DNA from 2 places in the Bacillus sp. ISL-35 genome. Region 1 is predicted to be linked to the other one. Evidence: riboswitches for the same ligand, from Rfam matches in the RefSeq annotation. Region 1 holds a riboswitch; the other holds the start of a gene.

Region 1 (7,494 bases):
CCAGCAGCTCACCGTAGAAATGCTTTGTTTTCTCCAAATCGGAAACATATAAAATCACATAGCCCATTTTCAGTTCCATGATCATCACCTCTTTAGTTTTACATTCGAGGTTGATTGGCCGGATTCCTTCATTAAAGTTTTTCCAGCTCGATAATTCAGAATCGCTTCCTTTGTGCAGGCATAAATCCCCTCATTGATAAGCTTGCCTAGCTGCGAAGCGGTCCCAGCATAGGAAATCTCTTCCCCCTGCTGGGTAGCGGCGATACAGATACTGTCCGTTGAAATGCCGAAGTTCTGTCCGGCATTCAACAGGGTGCTTCCTTCCAGCTCCTGCAGGGCGCTCATTTTCGCCTCAGCCGCGGTCATTGCGCTCTGGATGAATGCTTCTTCCGAAATTCGGCCATTAATGAACAGCCATGTATTGATATTCCTTGGGCTCTCGCGATGCGTGTTGCCTGCCGAGACCATAATGAAGAGGGACAATTCGCCATCCTCAAAAAACCGGCGTGATACCGTTTCAGCTGGGACAGCTGTCATCATCGCAACCGTCTCGCTCGGCAGAAAACCATTTCCCTGCAGGTACTCAGCCATTTCTGCCTTATGGTCGCTGCAGTCATATTCCATCGGGACCACCCGGTGTACAAAGGAATTATGCCAGCCAATCCCGGCACCCGTTATTCCTGATGACATTGTCCTCAATTTCACCGGTGACTGCAAGGTAATCCGGTCGAGACCGAAATCGAGAAATCTGGCGTCTATTTTAAAATCGGCAGCTTGATTGCCGTCCCACTCGGGAACGAGCAACAGCTGCGGCCTGGCAATTTCCGGATGGGGGTGGTTCTTGATCTGAGTCTTATAGACAGCCTTGATCCGCTCTTCTTTTAAAACCTCAGCAGGAGTATCGACAATCAGCACTTCGCCGTTATCCATGAGCAACAACCTATCACAATATAGCGATGCAAGGTTCAAATCATGGAATATCGAAACGACCGTTAACTGCTCTTCTGAAGCCCAATTTTTCAGCAAATCCAAGAGCTCTTTTTGGAAGCTGAGATCAAGATGGTTCGTCGGCTCATCAAGCAACAGGATTCTCGGCTGTTGAGCCAGTGCCTGCGCAAGATAGACCCGCTGCTTTTCGCCGCCTGATAGTTCAATAATTGATTTTTCCTGGAGATGGGTGATCCCAGTCTGGTCCATCACCTTGAGAACAATCTGCTCATCTTCATCACTCCAGCTGTTGAACCAGCCTTTCTGGTGCGCATAGCGCCCGAGCGAAACGGTTTCTTTCACACTATATGGGAAGGCCTGGTCAGAATGCTGCGGCAGGACCGCCATCATCCTCGCAAGCTGCTTCGGTGAATACTGAGTCAACGGCTTGCTGTCCAGCTCGATGGCGCCTTCTCTGAATTGTAAAGCGCCGCTGATCATTTTTAACAGCGTGGTTTTCCCGCTTCCGTTTGGTCCAAGAATTCCGAACAACTCACCCTTGCCAACCTCGAAGGAGATTCCCTTCAACACCTCGCCGCCTGCATATCCGCCTGTCAAATTCTTCACTGTGATCATCGGCCAGCACTTCTTTCCCTGCGATTTTTCATTAAAATAAACGCAAAAACCGGCGCTCCGATTAATGCCGTGATCACCCCAATCGGCAATTCCGAGGGCGCGATGATGGTCCTTGATATTAGATCAGCGAGAATCAGGAATCCGCCGCCAATCAGCACCGATAACGGCAGCAAATGCCGATGGTCAGGACCCCAGACAGTCCTTGTCAGGTGGGGAATGACCAGGCCGACAAAGCCGATCGTTCCTGATACTGCGACAGCCGATCCGGTCAAAAGCGAACCGGACAGCAATATCAAAAGCTTGCGGCGCTCGACATTGACACCTAGATGCTGTGCCCGCTCCTCGCCAAAGGACATCGCATTCAACTCCCTTGTGTTTGCCAATAAAATCACCAGGCCAATCACGAAGAAAGGAAAAATGATTTTTATATACTCCCAGCCGCGCATTGACACACTCCCGAGCAGCCAGCCGATGATTTGCCGCAGCTCTTCACCGGATAAGGCGATCATCAGCGATATGAACGAGCCGAGAAATGAGCTTAAAATGATTCCCGTCAATATAATGGTTTCTACCCTGAGCAGCCTGTCGACTTTCCGGGCAAAAAACAGCACAAACAGCACCGTAGCGAATGCGAACAAAATGCTGAGCACCGGCAAGGTGAAGGCACCGATCAGCGGCAGCGAAAGGCCCAAAAACAACGTGACGACCGCACCAATAGAGGCACCAGAAGAGATTCCGAGTGTATACGGGTCTGCCAGCGGATTGCGCAGCAGGCCCTGGAACGCAGCGCCGGCAATCGCCAGTGATGCGCCGACAAGTCCTGCCAGCAGAATGCGCGGCAGCCTGATTTCCATGACAATACTTGCGTGCATCGGATCGATTCCTTGTCCCTGTATGCGGAAAATTTCAGCACCAATGATTTTGATGATAGCGGGTACAGGAATGGAAACTGTTCCGATGGAAATCCCAAGCAGCATGGAAATAATAAGGAATGTTGCTGCAAATAGATATGCTAATCCTTTATTATTTAAAAACGTCCGGGTAAATGGCTTTTGCAAGTTCCTCCGCTCCTTCAGCGAGCCTTGGACCTGACCTGGTAACAAGATCGGAGTGGACATCGAATACCTGCTGGTCCTTGACTGCTTTTACATTGTTCCAGCCCTGCCGCGCGAGCACCTGCTCAGCCGCTTTTTCAGTATAGTATCCATAGGTTGTCACAATGACATCCGGATTACGCTCAACCATAGCTTCCGGGTCGACTTTCGGCCAGCCTTCCATATCGCCGGCGGCATTCTTCGCGCCGATCAACTCAAGCATTTCGTTTATAAATGTATGATTACCGGCTGTGTAGATTTCAGGTTCAGGTGAGACCTCAACAAATACAGTCTTTTGCTCTTCCGGTTTGATAGCCTCCGCTTTCTTCTTTAGTTCTGCGAAGCTGTTTTTCATCGTATCAACAAGCTCAGCTGCTTTTTCAGGCTCACCAATCGCTTTTCCAATCATCTCGATTGATTGATACACTTCTTCAAAGGACTGCGCATCATTTACTACGACAACTGCAATTCCTGCGTCCTTTAGTTGCTGCAGCCCTTCTTTTGCCGTATCCGCGGTAGACCCCGGGGCAAGGACAAGGTCTGGCTTTAAGGAAATCATTTTCTCGATATTGAATTCCATGCCGCCGACTTTTTCCTTCGACATTGCTTCCTCTGGATAATTGTCGAAATCTGTGACACCGACAATTGCGTCCCCGCTGTCAAGCGCATAAACGATTTCCGTGTTGCTCGGAATCAGGGAAATGATCTTTTCTGGCTTTTCTTCAATGACAACATCTTCATCAAGCGCATCTTTTACCGTGACAGGAAATCCTGTCTTTTGTTCTTGCGCGGTTTTTTCGCCTTCCTTTTTTTCCGGCTGTGCTTCAGTACCGCAGCCAGCCAGGATCATGGCAGCTGCCATCCATAACAACAATAACTTCTTCATTTGCTTCTCCTCCGTTTTTTCGATAAAAATAAAAAACATCTCCACCTGAAGGGGAGATGTCCGAGTAAGCAAATGTTTTTTATCATAAAAGACATAAAGCCTGTCGGCACCTCCCTATCCTCGTAGGTTTGCTTGGTGCAATGGACAGGCAGGTCTCCTGGCTCATGGTCAATGCTCGCTGCGCCTTCCCATACATTTGTACAGTGGCATGTTGCAGCTTGCTCCCATTTACAGTGGCGGGACCGCGTTGGATTTTCACCAACTTCCCTATTAAGTCTTGTTATAAAAGACACCCGTTCATTTCGATATGTAATTTTCCGCTACAACCCATTATACACGATTTGCCAAAAGTTGCTGCAAAAATTTTGTTTTTTCGACTTATTGTGCAAGCAAGCTCCATTCCTTCAACTTCTTATCGAAAACAAGTCTGCCGTCAGGATTGCTGTGGCTTGCCTCTTTGTATTCATCATGCATGTCATCCATGTTGGCAAAATCTCCGATGATCCAGATCGGTATTTCAATCCTGTTGCGGTTCTGCTGCATATTTTTAAGCGAAAACACAGCACCTTCCTTCAAGGCTGGTATCAGTGAATTCAGGATTTCGTTGCTTACAGATGGATAGGACTTCTTTTTCCGGATCCCAAGCAGCGTTTTTTCCGGTTTCATTTCTCCGAGCTTGCCTGAAAGGACATTGCCAAGCATGCGGAAAAAATCATTGAAATTGCGGTAATAGGTCTTGTTGAACCAGCCGTCCTCATTGGACAGGTATACAAAACGATTATTAAGCTGATTGTAAAAGGGCAGCTTCAAATGATGCTTGATATGCCCGAGATAAAGAAGTTCGGCAATTTCCTGGGCCGTCAGCACATTCAGCGCTTCCACTTCCTCAAAATCGATCCAGCAAAAATCCCCATAAGCATGTACATTGGCTCCTACCAGCTTTTCAGCACCGTCATCCGGTACAAACTCAAATAAAGTATGCCTGTTGAACTCACCATCCTCATAGCGATGCTTCAACAGCAAAAGATGATTAAGCGGATCAGGCAGCGACCTGGCGAATTCATGGAATTCAATTCCATGCGAAAGCACATAATGATCCCTTTCGTTCATGTGGAGATATAATAAATCCCTGCTATAAGGATGGTTCTTTTTCAACAGCAAAACCTCCCGGAAAATTCTAAGCTGCAGAATGCCAGCGACTCCGTACAAATAACGCTTCTTCCATTCTAACAAAAACGGTGGAAAATATCTTATTTTGAATCCTCAAAAACATAATTATTATCCACCTTTCCGGTGAAAAGAATCCCTTTGTTAAAAGAAACTAAACCCTCCTGTCATTCGTCTATACTTGTAGGAATATATTACCTGATGAGGGATTGTGAGGATAATCCTTGTCTGCTAGCATAAAATTACAATACCTTCACAAACAGGCTAATTATTATGTGTAAAAATGATTTGGACAGGGTGTAGCAAATGGATAAATCGACCAAAAAATTCGACCGCTTTGATTGGACGTTAACACTTTTTTTATTGCTGTTTTTCCTGACCAGCTGCCTCGCCATTTATAGCGCCCAGAAGACCGGGCAATATGTTGGCCAGAACTTTTTATATAAGCAAATATTCTGGTATGTCGTCGGTTCAGGTATCATCGCAGCAGTCATGATGTTCGACAGTGAACAATACCGCAAGCTCGCATGGTATTTATACGGCTTCGGAATTTTCCTGCTCGTCTTCCTGTTTTTCGCTCCTGCCAGCATTGCCGAAGAAAGAAACGGAGCCAAAAGCTGGTTTTTCATCGAGCCATTCGGTTCGATCCAGCCTTCGGAATTCATGAAAGTCTTTTTGATTCTAGCCTTGAGCAGCGCCATCTATGCCCACCATAAAAAGAATCCAAGAAAGACACTTCAATCAGACTTCCTGCTGTTCATCAAGCTTGGCTTGATCACCGCCTTGCCGCTAGGGATGATCATGATGCAGCCTGACCTCGGAACTTCCCTGGTCGTGATTGCGATTTTCACAGGAATCATCCTAGTTTCAGGCATCACCTGGAAAATCATCCTGCCTCTCTATGGCGGTGGAGCTGCACTTGGAGCCGGCATTCTGTATCTCGTCATCTGGAAACCTGAGATACTGAAAAAATATATGGGGGTAAAAACGTACCAATTTGGGCGTATTTATGCATGGCTTGATCCGGAAAGCTACCCGGAATATGGCTACCATCTGTTAAAGTCACTCAGTGCGATCGGGTCTGGCATGCTGACTGGAAAAGGTCTCAATGGCAGTGAAGTCTATATTCCTGAAAGCCATACAGACTTTATTTTCAGCGTCATTGGCGAGGAATTCGGTTTTGTTGGCGGCAGTTTTGTCATCAGTCTTTATTTCCTGCTTATCTACCATCTGACCAAAACGGCACTCGATACGAATGATCCTTTCAATACCTATATTAGTGCAGGTGTCATTAGCATGATTACCTTCCACGTCTTCCAGAATGTCGGAATGACCATCCAACTGTTGCCGATTACGGGGATCCCTCTTCCTTTCATCAGTTATGGCGGAAGCTCGCTGATGGGCAATATGCTGGCGATGGGACTGATTTATGGAATCCGGTTCCATCATAAAACCTATATGTTTGCCTCAAGAGACAGGAGTTTTGATCTATGAAGCTAGTAAGCCATTATCGCGATAATATTGATTTGAGGAAGAGTTTCATCCAGCTTGCTGCCGACACTTTCGGCCTTGATTTTACCAACTGGCATGAAAAAGGCTACTGGGGAGAGCGATACATTCCGTTTTCCTACGCAGATGGCAGCCGGGTGGTTGCGAATGTATCGGTCAATGAGCTTGATTTGATCATCGATGGAACAAGCCGCAAAGGCCTGCAAATCGGTACTGTGATGACGCATCCTGAGTATCGCCATAAAGGGCTGTCGGCATGTCTGATGAACCATGTGCTGGCCGAATACGAGGGAATGTATGATTACATGTATCTGTTCGCCAATGACAGCGTGCTTGATTTTTATCCGAAGTTCGGGTTTGAGCGGGTTGAGGAGCACCAGTTTTCAACGAGGGTTCCTTCTAATACAGGCCGAGCAGGATTAAGGAAACTGGAGATTCCGGCAGACCTTAAGCAGATTGAAAAAATGGTTTATGGGAGAGCGCCAGTCTCCCGGGCCTTTGCGACTGGCAACTCCGGCGGCATCACCATGTACCATATCCTGAATGTTTTTCCCGACCATCTATATTATTCTGAGGACGAGGACGCGATTGTGATCTTCACGGAAGAGAACGGTCGGGTCCAATTGTATGATGTAATCGGCTCCTCACGGGTGAATATCACCAATATCCTTCCTGCAGGGGAAGTTGTCTTCCATTACACACCTGACTACAAGGATTTGGACTTTCGTTCACTTCCTTTTAAACGGGAAGGAGCATTATTTGTAAAAAACGGCATCGGACGAGAGTTCCCGCGCTTTGTTAAGCACCCTCTCACATCTGAGGCATAAAGAACAAAAAGCGCAAGCGCCTTGTTCAGCCCCGACAAGCGCTGGAGGGCCTGACAGTGAAGTCGTTCTTTGACTTCATTGGCAGGACCGAAGCGTCTCGAGGAGTTAGGAGCCGCAGCTAGACAAGCGGCTCGAGGGGCTAGGCGCTGGAGCTGGATTAAGACTCCCATATATAGTTACCCACACAAAAATACTTTTATTATTTCCTAAACAACAAAAAAAGGCTGAGCAGCTCAGCCTTTTTTCATTGCTTTTATCCTGATTTTACCGATAGCCCTTACGAAGAAATACACAATGAAGATACCCATGAGGACAAGCCCGGTTTTGTTCAGATCAACCAGCTTCAGAACCGCTCCTGCCAGCGTGACAAGATAAAGGATTCCGAGCATGGAGTTCATTTCCTTATTTTCAAAATAAGCAGTCATCCTGGCACCGAACTGGGAGCCGA
Region 2 (7,494 bases), on a different contig from region 1:
ATCACTACCAGAACGATGGATGTCAGCTTGGCTCCGCCCATTTTATCAGCCATCCATCCGCCAATAGGGCGGGCACCGGCAGCAAGGAAGGCACCAAGGAAGGCAAGTGAGATATATTCAGGGAACTGCGTTTTCAATAAAAGCGGGAATGCCGCGGAGTAACCGATGAAAGATCCGAATGTTGCCACGTAAAGCCATGTCATGATCCAAGTGTGCTTTCTTTTTACTATAACGAATTGATCCGAGAACGATTGCTTTGTGCCAGGCAGGTTATCCATGCCGAACCATGCAGCGATTGTGACGATTGCGATTGGGATCAGCCAGATGAATGCTGCGTTTTGGAGCCATACTTCCTGGCCGTTAGACAATTTCTGTCCATCGCCAGCGATGAAAGCGAACGTTCCAGTTGTAATGATTAATGGTGTTACGAATTGGACGACCGATACACCCATGTTGCCTAAACCGCCGTTGATGCCGAGCGCCGTTCCACGTGCTTTTTTCGGGAAAAAGAAGCTGATGTTGGATGATGAACTTGAAAAGTTTCCGCCACCCAGGCCGCAAAGTGCAGCGAGTAAAAGCATCACTGAGTAAGGTGTGTCAGGATTCTGGACCGCGAAGCCGATGCCGACAGCCGGAATTGCGAGCACGGCAGTTGTCAGTACTGTCCAGTTGCGTCCCCCCATCATTCCTACTCCAAATGTGTACACAAACCGTAAAGTGGCACCAACAAGACCAGGCATGGCAGCCAATGCGAAAAGCTGTTGATCCGTAAAATTAAAACCAATATCATTAAGGCGAATTGCAACCACAGACCAGATTTGCCAGACAATGAATGCGAGCATCAAGGAAGGTACCGAAATCCACAAGTTACGTTGGGCATGCTTTTTTCCTTCAGATTGCCAGAAACGATCGTCTTCAGGGTTCCATGTATTTATGCGAGCCATTTTAATTCCTCCATACGTGATATGAGTGTTTACAAGATTAATAAACCATTTATATCACACATCAGTTGTGACGAACCTCACATCTGGAGACACCATCACAATTCTGTCAAAAAGTCTTGAACACTTTTTGACAAGAAAGCAATTAAGGGATAATAAAAATGCTTATAGGGGTATAAAAGCTTGATGCAAAGCGTTTTGTTAGGACTTGGTGGATTGAAAAGGAACCGGGGAAATACCCTATATAAGGGTGGATAGAAAACTACAAACAACTCCAAGGAGTGTCACCATACGAGGGGGTTATTACTTTATTGGCGAAAAATAAATTATATCGACCACATTTAAGGATATATCAGCGGATTTTTGATTTTATCGACCACATATAAAGATATATCGACCACTTTTCGCAATATATCGACCACATCCATAATTTCGTACTTTATGAAATTAGTTGAAATTACGAGGCAGATGATTTACTATCAATTCATAACACGATATATTGTGTTTCTTTAAAAAAATACAACTAAATATTGTATTTACCGGTAAATATGGTGTCTGAACAAGACTTAATAGGGAATCTGGTGAAAGTCCAGAACTGTTCCCGCAACTGTAAGTGCTGACGAAATAAGGAAGAACCACTGTCTAAAAAATGGATGGGAAGGCCTTAAAGTAGGGTGAAGCACAAGTCAGGAGACCTGCCATATTTATGCGTGTTATCTTCTTCGGGAATTGGGAAGGTATTACGGGGATAAATTGATAGGCTCGTGTTGTTTTGCGGATACATATGAGGTGTTAATTGATCAACGTTACTTAAACCCATCTTTCGAGATGGGTTTTTCTCATTTTCAGGGAGCATTTTTCAAACAGGAGGTCAGGAATGGAAGGATTATCTACAAATGTGTCAAGGACTTTGCAGAACCGGCTGGTTTTGCCTCCGGACACGAATCATCTTGGTACGATTTTTGGCGGCACCGTGTTGTCCTATATTGATGAAATCGCGGCGATTGCAGCGATGAAGCACAGCAGGATGGCAGTTGTCACGGCTTCAATTGACTCAGTGAATTTCCTGTCATCGGCAGTAGTAGGCGATATTTTAACTCTGGAAGCCGTGGTGATTTCAACAGGCAGGACATCAATGGAAGTGTTCGTGAAAGTGGAAAGCGAGAACTTGAAGACATGCAAAAAGACTTTGACAACCACCTCGATTTTAACCATGGTGGCAAAGGATGAACAAGGGGTGCCTGTTCCGGTCGCCGGTATTGTCCCGGAAAGTATTGAGGAATGGGAGCTGTTTAACACTGCTGAAATGAGAAGGCAGCGCAGGCTGGAAATGAGACAAAAGTAAAACAAGTGGAGGGGTAATCGATGAGTATTCAAGTAAAGGAAGAGGAAACAGCGAAACTGATAACGGATATTGAACAGGCATTTCCTGAACTGGACTTTAAGTCGTTCAAACAACGAGTGGTTCGGGCTCTAGAGGCGAAGAATATGTCAGACGACCAGATTGAAAACATGCTGATTTTGACAGCAGTCGAACGAATCGACCGGAATGAACCTGGCTGGACGTACGCAGCTGCACGTTTTTACTTGAAAAAATTGTACAAGCTTAGTGAAAGCTTCAGAAATACAGCTGGTTACGGTTCTTTTTACGAATTAATCAATAAATTAATAGAAATTGGGATATATGACAGTCGTCTAGTAATCTCCTATTCCCGGGAAGAAATCGAATATCTTGAAAAAGTGATTGATCCCGAGAGAGACCAATTTTTTACCTACATAGGGCTTGTCACGATGGCGGAAAGGTATCTTGCGCGGACACAGAGTGGGCAGGTTGCTGAGCTTCCCCAAGAGCGGTTCATGATCATCGCAATGACCCTGCTGGCTGAAGAACCGGTGGAAAAGCGGCTTGGATTGGTAGAGGAAGCTTACTGGGCGCTCTCAAATCTTTATATGACAGTGGCGACCCCGACGCTTGCAAATGCGGGTAAAAGCTATGGCCAGTTATCGAGCTGCTTCATTGATACGGTAGCAGACGATTTGAGAAGCATCTATGATTCCAACACAGATATCTCCACCTTGAGCAAGAATGGCGGCGGCATTGGAGTGTATCTGGGCAAAATTAGAAGCCGTGGCAGTGATATCAAAGGTTTCAAAGGAATCAGCTCCGGTGTGATCCCGTGGATGAAGCAGCTGAATAACACCGCGGTTTCGGTCGATCAATTAGGGCAGCGGCAGGGTGCGATTGCTGTTTACCTCGATGTCTGGCATAAAGACATCTTCCCGTTCCTTGATGCAAAACTCAATAATGGAGATGAGCGACAGAGGACACATGATTTATTCACAGGCATCTGCATTCCGGATTTATTTATGGAACAGGTAGAAAAACGGGGTGAATGGTATCTGTTTGATCCACACGAAGTAAGGAGCGTAATGGGATTTTCGCTTGAAGATCATTTTGATGAGGAAAAGGGAGCTGGGTCGTTCAGGGAAAAATATTGGGCCTGCGTCAATCATCCAGGTTTGTCGCGTGAGCACGTTCCCGCGATTGAAATCTTTAAATCCATCATGATCTCTCAGCTTGAAACCGGTACACCTTACATGTTTTACAGGGATCAGGTCAACAGGCTGAATGCCAACCATCATAAAGGGATGATTTACTGCAGCAATCTTTGCACGGAAATCACCCAGAATATGAGCCCGACCCTCCTTGAAGAAGAAACAGTTGAGGACGGAAAGATTTTAATTTATAAAAAGCCGGGTGATTTTGTCGTCTGCAACTTGTCTTCCATTTCGTTGGCGAAAAGTGTAATGGATGATGTACTTGACAGAGTGATCAATATCCAGGTCCGGATGCTGGATAACGTCATCGAGATCAATGAAATCCCTGTGCTGCAGGCACAAATAACCAACAAGAATTATCGGGGAATCGGATTGGGAACGTTCGGCTGGCACCATCTGCTGGCTCTGAAAGGAATCAAATGGGAAAGCGAAGAGTCGGTAGAATATTGTGATGCTCTCTATGAAGAGATCGCCTGCTTAACCATTGGCGCAAGCCTTGAGCTGGCAAAAGAAAAAGGGGCATATCCTTATTTCGAAGATTCCGATTGGTCGACAGGACAGTTTTTCGAGAAGAGACAGTACAACGGTGAAAGATGGGAGGCCCTAGCCGAAGAGGTAAAGCAGCATGGCATCAGGAACGGTTATCTGATGGCGGTAGCCCCTAACTCCTCGACCTCAATCCTTGCGGGTTCAACGGCAAGCATCGATCCGATTTTCAGGCTCGAATATTCCGAGGAAAAGAAAGATTACAAGATTCCGGTGACTGCACCTGATCTATCACCTGATACGATGTGGTTTTACAAGACGGCCTACAATGTTGACCAGCATTGGAGCATCAAGCAGAATGCGCGGCGCCAGCGCCATATCGACCAATCCGTTTCATTTAACTTTTATGTAAAAAATACAATCAAGGCAAAAGCGCTGCTGGATCTGCATATGGATGCCTGGAAATCGGGCCTGAAAACAACTTATTACGTCCGCTCAACATCGAGCGGTGATTGGGACGAATGTGAAAGCTGCCATAGTTAAGGGGAAAGGAAGGAACACGATGAAACTATTGAAGAAAAGATTACTTGTCGATGCCGGTGCACCAAATGCTTCGACTGGGATTATAAATGGGCAAAGTTCCAATATCCTGAATTGGGATGATGTCCGCTTTCCGTGGGCATATCCAAAATATAAGAGGATGCTGGGCAATTTCTGGACCCCTTTTGAAATCAATATGTCAAAGGATATCAAGCAATTTTCGATGCTTTCTGAAAAAGAACAGGATGCCTTTTTAAAAATCATTGGGCTTTTGGCCCTGCTCGACAGCATTCAAACGGACTACGCCGGCAAGGTGGCCGATTATTTAACCGACTCCAGCCTGAATGCTCTGATGATCATCCTGGCGCAGCAGGAAGTGATTCACAATCATTCCTACAGCTATGTGCTGTCAAGCATCGTATCCAAATCGAAGCAGCAGGAAGTGTTCGACTACTGGCGGACTGAACCAATCCTGCGCAAGCGGAATGAGTTTATAACAGACGGGTATAAAGACTTTGCCGAAAATCCCGATGTCGAAAATCTGTTGCATTCCATCGTTTATGACGTCATCCTTGAAGGCCTGTTCTTCTACTCGGGCTTCGCCTTCTTTTATAATCTGGCTCGGAATCAGAAAATGGTCGGCACCAGCACGATGATTAACTACATCAACCGTGATGAACAGCTGCATGTAGGGTTATTCGAGAAGATTTTCAAAGAGGTACTCCGTGAAAACCCCGAGTATGACACAGAATCATTAAGGGAATTTGGTACCGCAGCCTTTCAGGAAGCAGCACGACTGGAGATTGAATGGGCTGAATATATAATCGGAAACCAAATCGATGGCCTGCTGATGTCAGATGTGGAGGCCTATATAAAATTCATGGCCAACAAACGGGCAGAACAGCTGGGCTTTACTGCTCCGTTCGAAGGATATCGCACGAATCCGTTAAGATGGATCATCGCCTATCAGGAAGTCGACCTTGGCAAAACGGACTTCTTTGAGCAAAAATCAAGACAGTACACGAAAACATCCGATGAGAATGGATTTGATGAGCTTTAAGGCAGCCTGGTGAAAAAAAGGAATCGCTTTGCTAAAATCATTCTAATACAATAGGCTTTTTTCCTGTTTAATGTTAGACTGCAATAGTGAAACGGCCATACTATGGGTATGGCTTTCAATAGGAGGATTTTTTCATGCTTAACAATGATCTATTGATTCGTCTGCGCTATTCTCTGGATATCAAGGATACCGATATGGCGGAGATGTTCAGGCTTGGCGGCGTGGACATGAGGAAAGAAGACGTGCAGCTGATGCTGAAGAAAGTGGATGAAGATGAGTACGATGAGCTGCCTGAGGATTACATAAGGGTCAACAATGCGATGATGGAGCAGTTCTTGAATGGCCTGGTGACGTTCAAAAGAGGGAAGCGGCCTGGGGAGACGGGTGCTCCGCCAGTGACCGGGGAGCCTGTGAACAATCAGCTGTTGAAGAAGGTGAAAATTGCTTTGTCGCTCACGAGCGAGGATATGCTGGAGCTTTTCGACCTTGCCGGTGTCCGGGTTTCCAAAGGGGAGCTGGGAGCGATTTTGCGGAAGGAAGGGCACAAGAATTACCGTGAATGCGGCGATAAGTTTGCCCGCAATTTCCTCAAAGGATTGACCTTAAAGTACAGGGAATAGGATAGCATGGGGACGCTTGATTTCAGCGCCCTCATGCTTCTTTTTTTAGCTTGATTTCTTTCAGTTTCTGGCGTTGTTCATCTGGCCACCATGCTCCGCAATCATCCGAAACGACACAGGCTGCGCATTTTTCGAGGTCGTATACTTTCATCCCGCTGATGGGCGGTGAGTAAAGATGAAGGGTAACCAGTCCTTCTGTACCATCACCCTGCATTTTATGGACGCCTTTTTTAGGTGCGAAAAAAAGCTGTCCTTGATGATGGTACTCCTTGAACAGCTCCTTTGGAAGCTTGCTGTTCTTGACCTCGTACACGGAGTTGACGGAAGTCCCGTTCAGGACGTGGATCCATCCATGGGAATCGCCGTGGTCATGGGGGGCACATTCTAAATCCGACCAGTTCATCACCAGCAGCTCGACATCCTCGCTTTTGTACAGAAGCTTGCGGTAATAAGGCTTTCCGGATGGCGATTCAAGGAAAGTCTCCAACGCTTCAACGGTCATATTGATTTTAGCCAGCGCGTCCTTCATCTCTTGCCTGGAAGGATTCTTTAGAGTATCCAACACATTCCTTGCCTGAGGATTCAATGTCATGTGCACTCCCACCTTCTTCATTTTTTTAAAATGACACTTGCAACTAAACGTGCAAGACCGCCATTGACAATGGCCACTCCTATCATAATTATGAGTCCGCCGACCGCACTTATGAGGATGAATTTTTCATGTAAAAGAATGATGGCCGCCATCAGGGTGACCAGCGGTTCCAGGTAGATGAAAATTGATACCCTTGATGCATCCAGAACCTCAAGCGCCTTTCCCCAATACCAATACCCGATTCCAGATACGAATATCCCAAGGAACAAAAGATGGACCCATTCTGTCTTTGTCAGCAGAGGGAGCGACTCCCAGCCTCTGTTCCGGATCATAAAAGGGAGCGTGAGAACAAAGCCGATCAAGCTCATATAAAATGTAACAACGTGAGCGGGATAGGGGATTTGCAGCTTTTTTAAAAGGATGGAATAAACGGCCCAGTTCAGCGTGCTGAGGATCATCAGGATAAAGCCGATATTCAGGGCGAATTCGAAGGTATGGCCGCTTCGGGTGGTCGTGACGATAAAAACACCTGTGATCGCGACCAGCATACCAACTGCCTTTTTCACATCCATCTTTTCATGCAAAAAAAGCACCGAAAGAAGGACGGTGAAAATCGGCGAGAATGAAATCAGCCATCCGGCAGAAGAGGCATTGATCGTCAACAAGGACGTTGCCTGCAGTACCTGGTGAATGAAC

The links. Region 1 has a riboswitch for cobalamin ahead of J7E38_RS20205 (ABC transporter substrate-binding protein). Riboswitches for the same ligand answer to the same signal wherever they lie in the genome.
Region 2: it holds a riboswitch for cobalamin, as region 1 does, so the genes downstream of both, J7E38_RS15365 (acyl-CoA thioesterase) here and J7E38_RS20205 (ABC transporter substrate-binding protein) in region 1, are expected to answer to the same signal.

The regions. Positions count from the first base shown of each region.
Region 1 is NZ_JAGGQK010000019.1:30,466-37,959, reverse strand. Features, by position in the region: gene J7E38_RS20220 (VOC family protein) at 1-79, opposite strand, end outside; gene J7E38_RS20215 (heme ABC transporter ATP-binding protein) at 85-1,563, opposite strand; gene J7E38_RS20210 (FecCD family ABC transporter permease) at 1,560-2,621, opposite strand; gene J7E38_RS20205 (ABC transporter substrate-binding protein) at 2,587-3,543, opposite strand; cobalamin riboswitch at 3,674-3,855, opposite strand; gene J7E38_RS20200 (hypothetical protein) at 3,922-4,698, opposite strand; gene J7E38_RS20195 (FtsW/RodA/SpoVE family cell cycle protein) at 5,017-6,204, shown strand; gene J7E38_RS20190 (GNAT family N-acetyltransferase) at 6,201-7,046, shown strand; gene J7E38_RS20185 (sulfite exporter TauE/SafE family protein) at 7,280-7,494, opposite strand, start outside.
Region 2 is NZ_JAGGQK010000011.1:40,019-47,512, forward strand. Features, by position in the region: gene J7E38_RS15360 (MFS transporter) at 1-944, opposite strand, end outside; cobalamin riboswitch at 1,474-1,658, shown strand; gene J7E38_RS15365 (acyl-CoA thioesterase) at 1,819-2,286, shown strand; gene J7E38_RS15370 (ribonucleoside-diphosphate reductase subunit alpha) at 2,307-4,529, shown strand; gene J7E38_RS15375 (ribonucleotide-diphosphate reductase subunit beta) at 4,549-5,586, shown strand; gene J7E38_RS15380 (YehS family protein) at 5,721-6,206, shown strand; gene J7E38_RS15385 (cysteine dioxygenase) at 6,238-6,798, opposite strand; gene J7E38_RS15390 (DMT family transporter) at 6,816-7,494, opposite strand, start outside.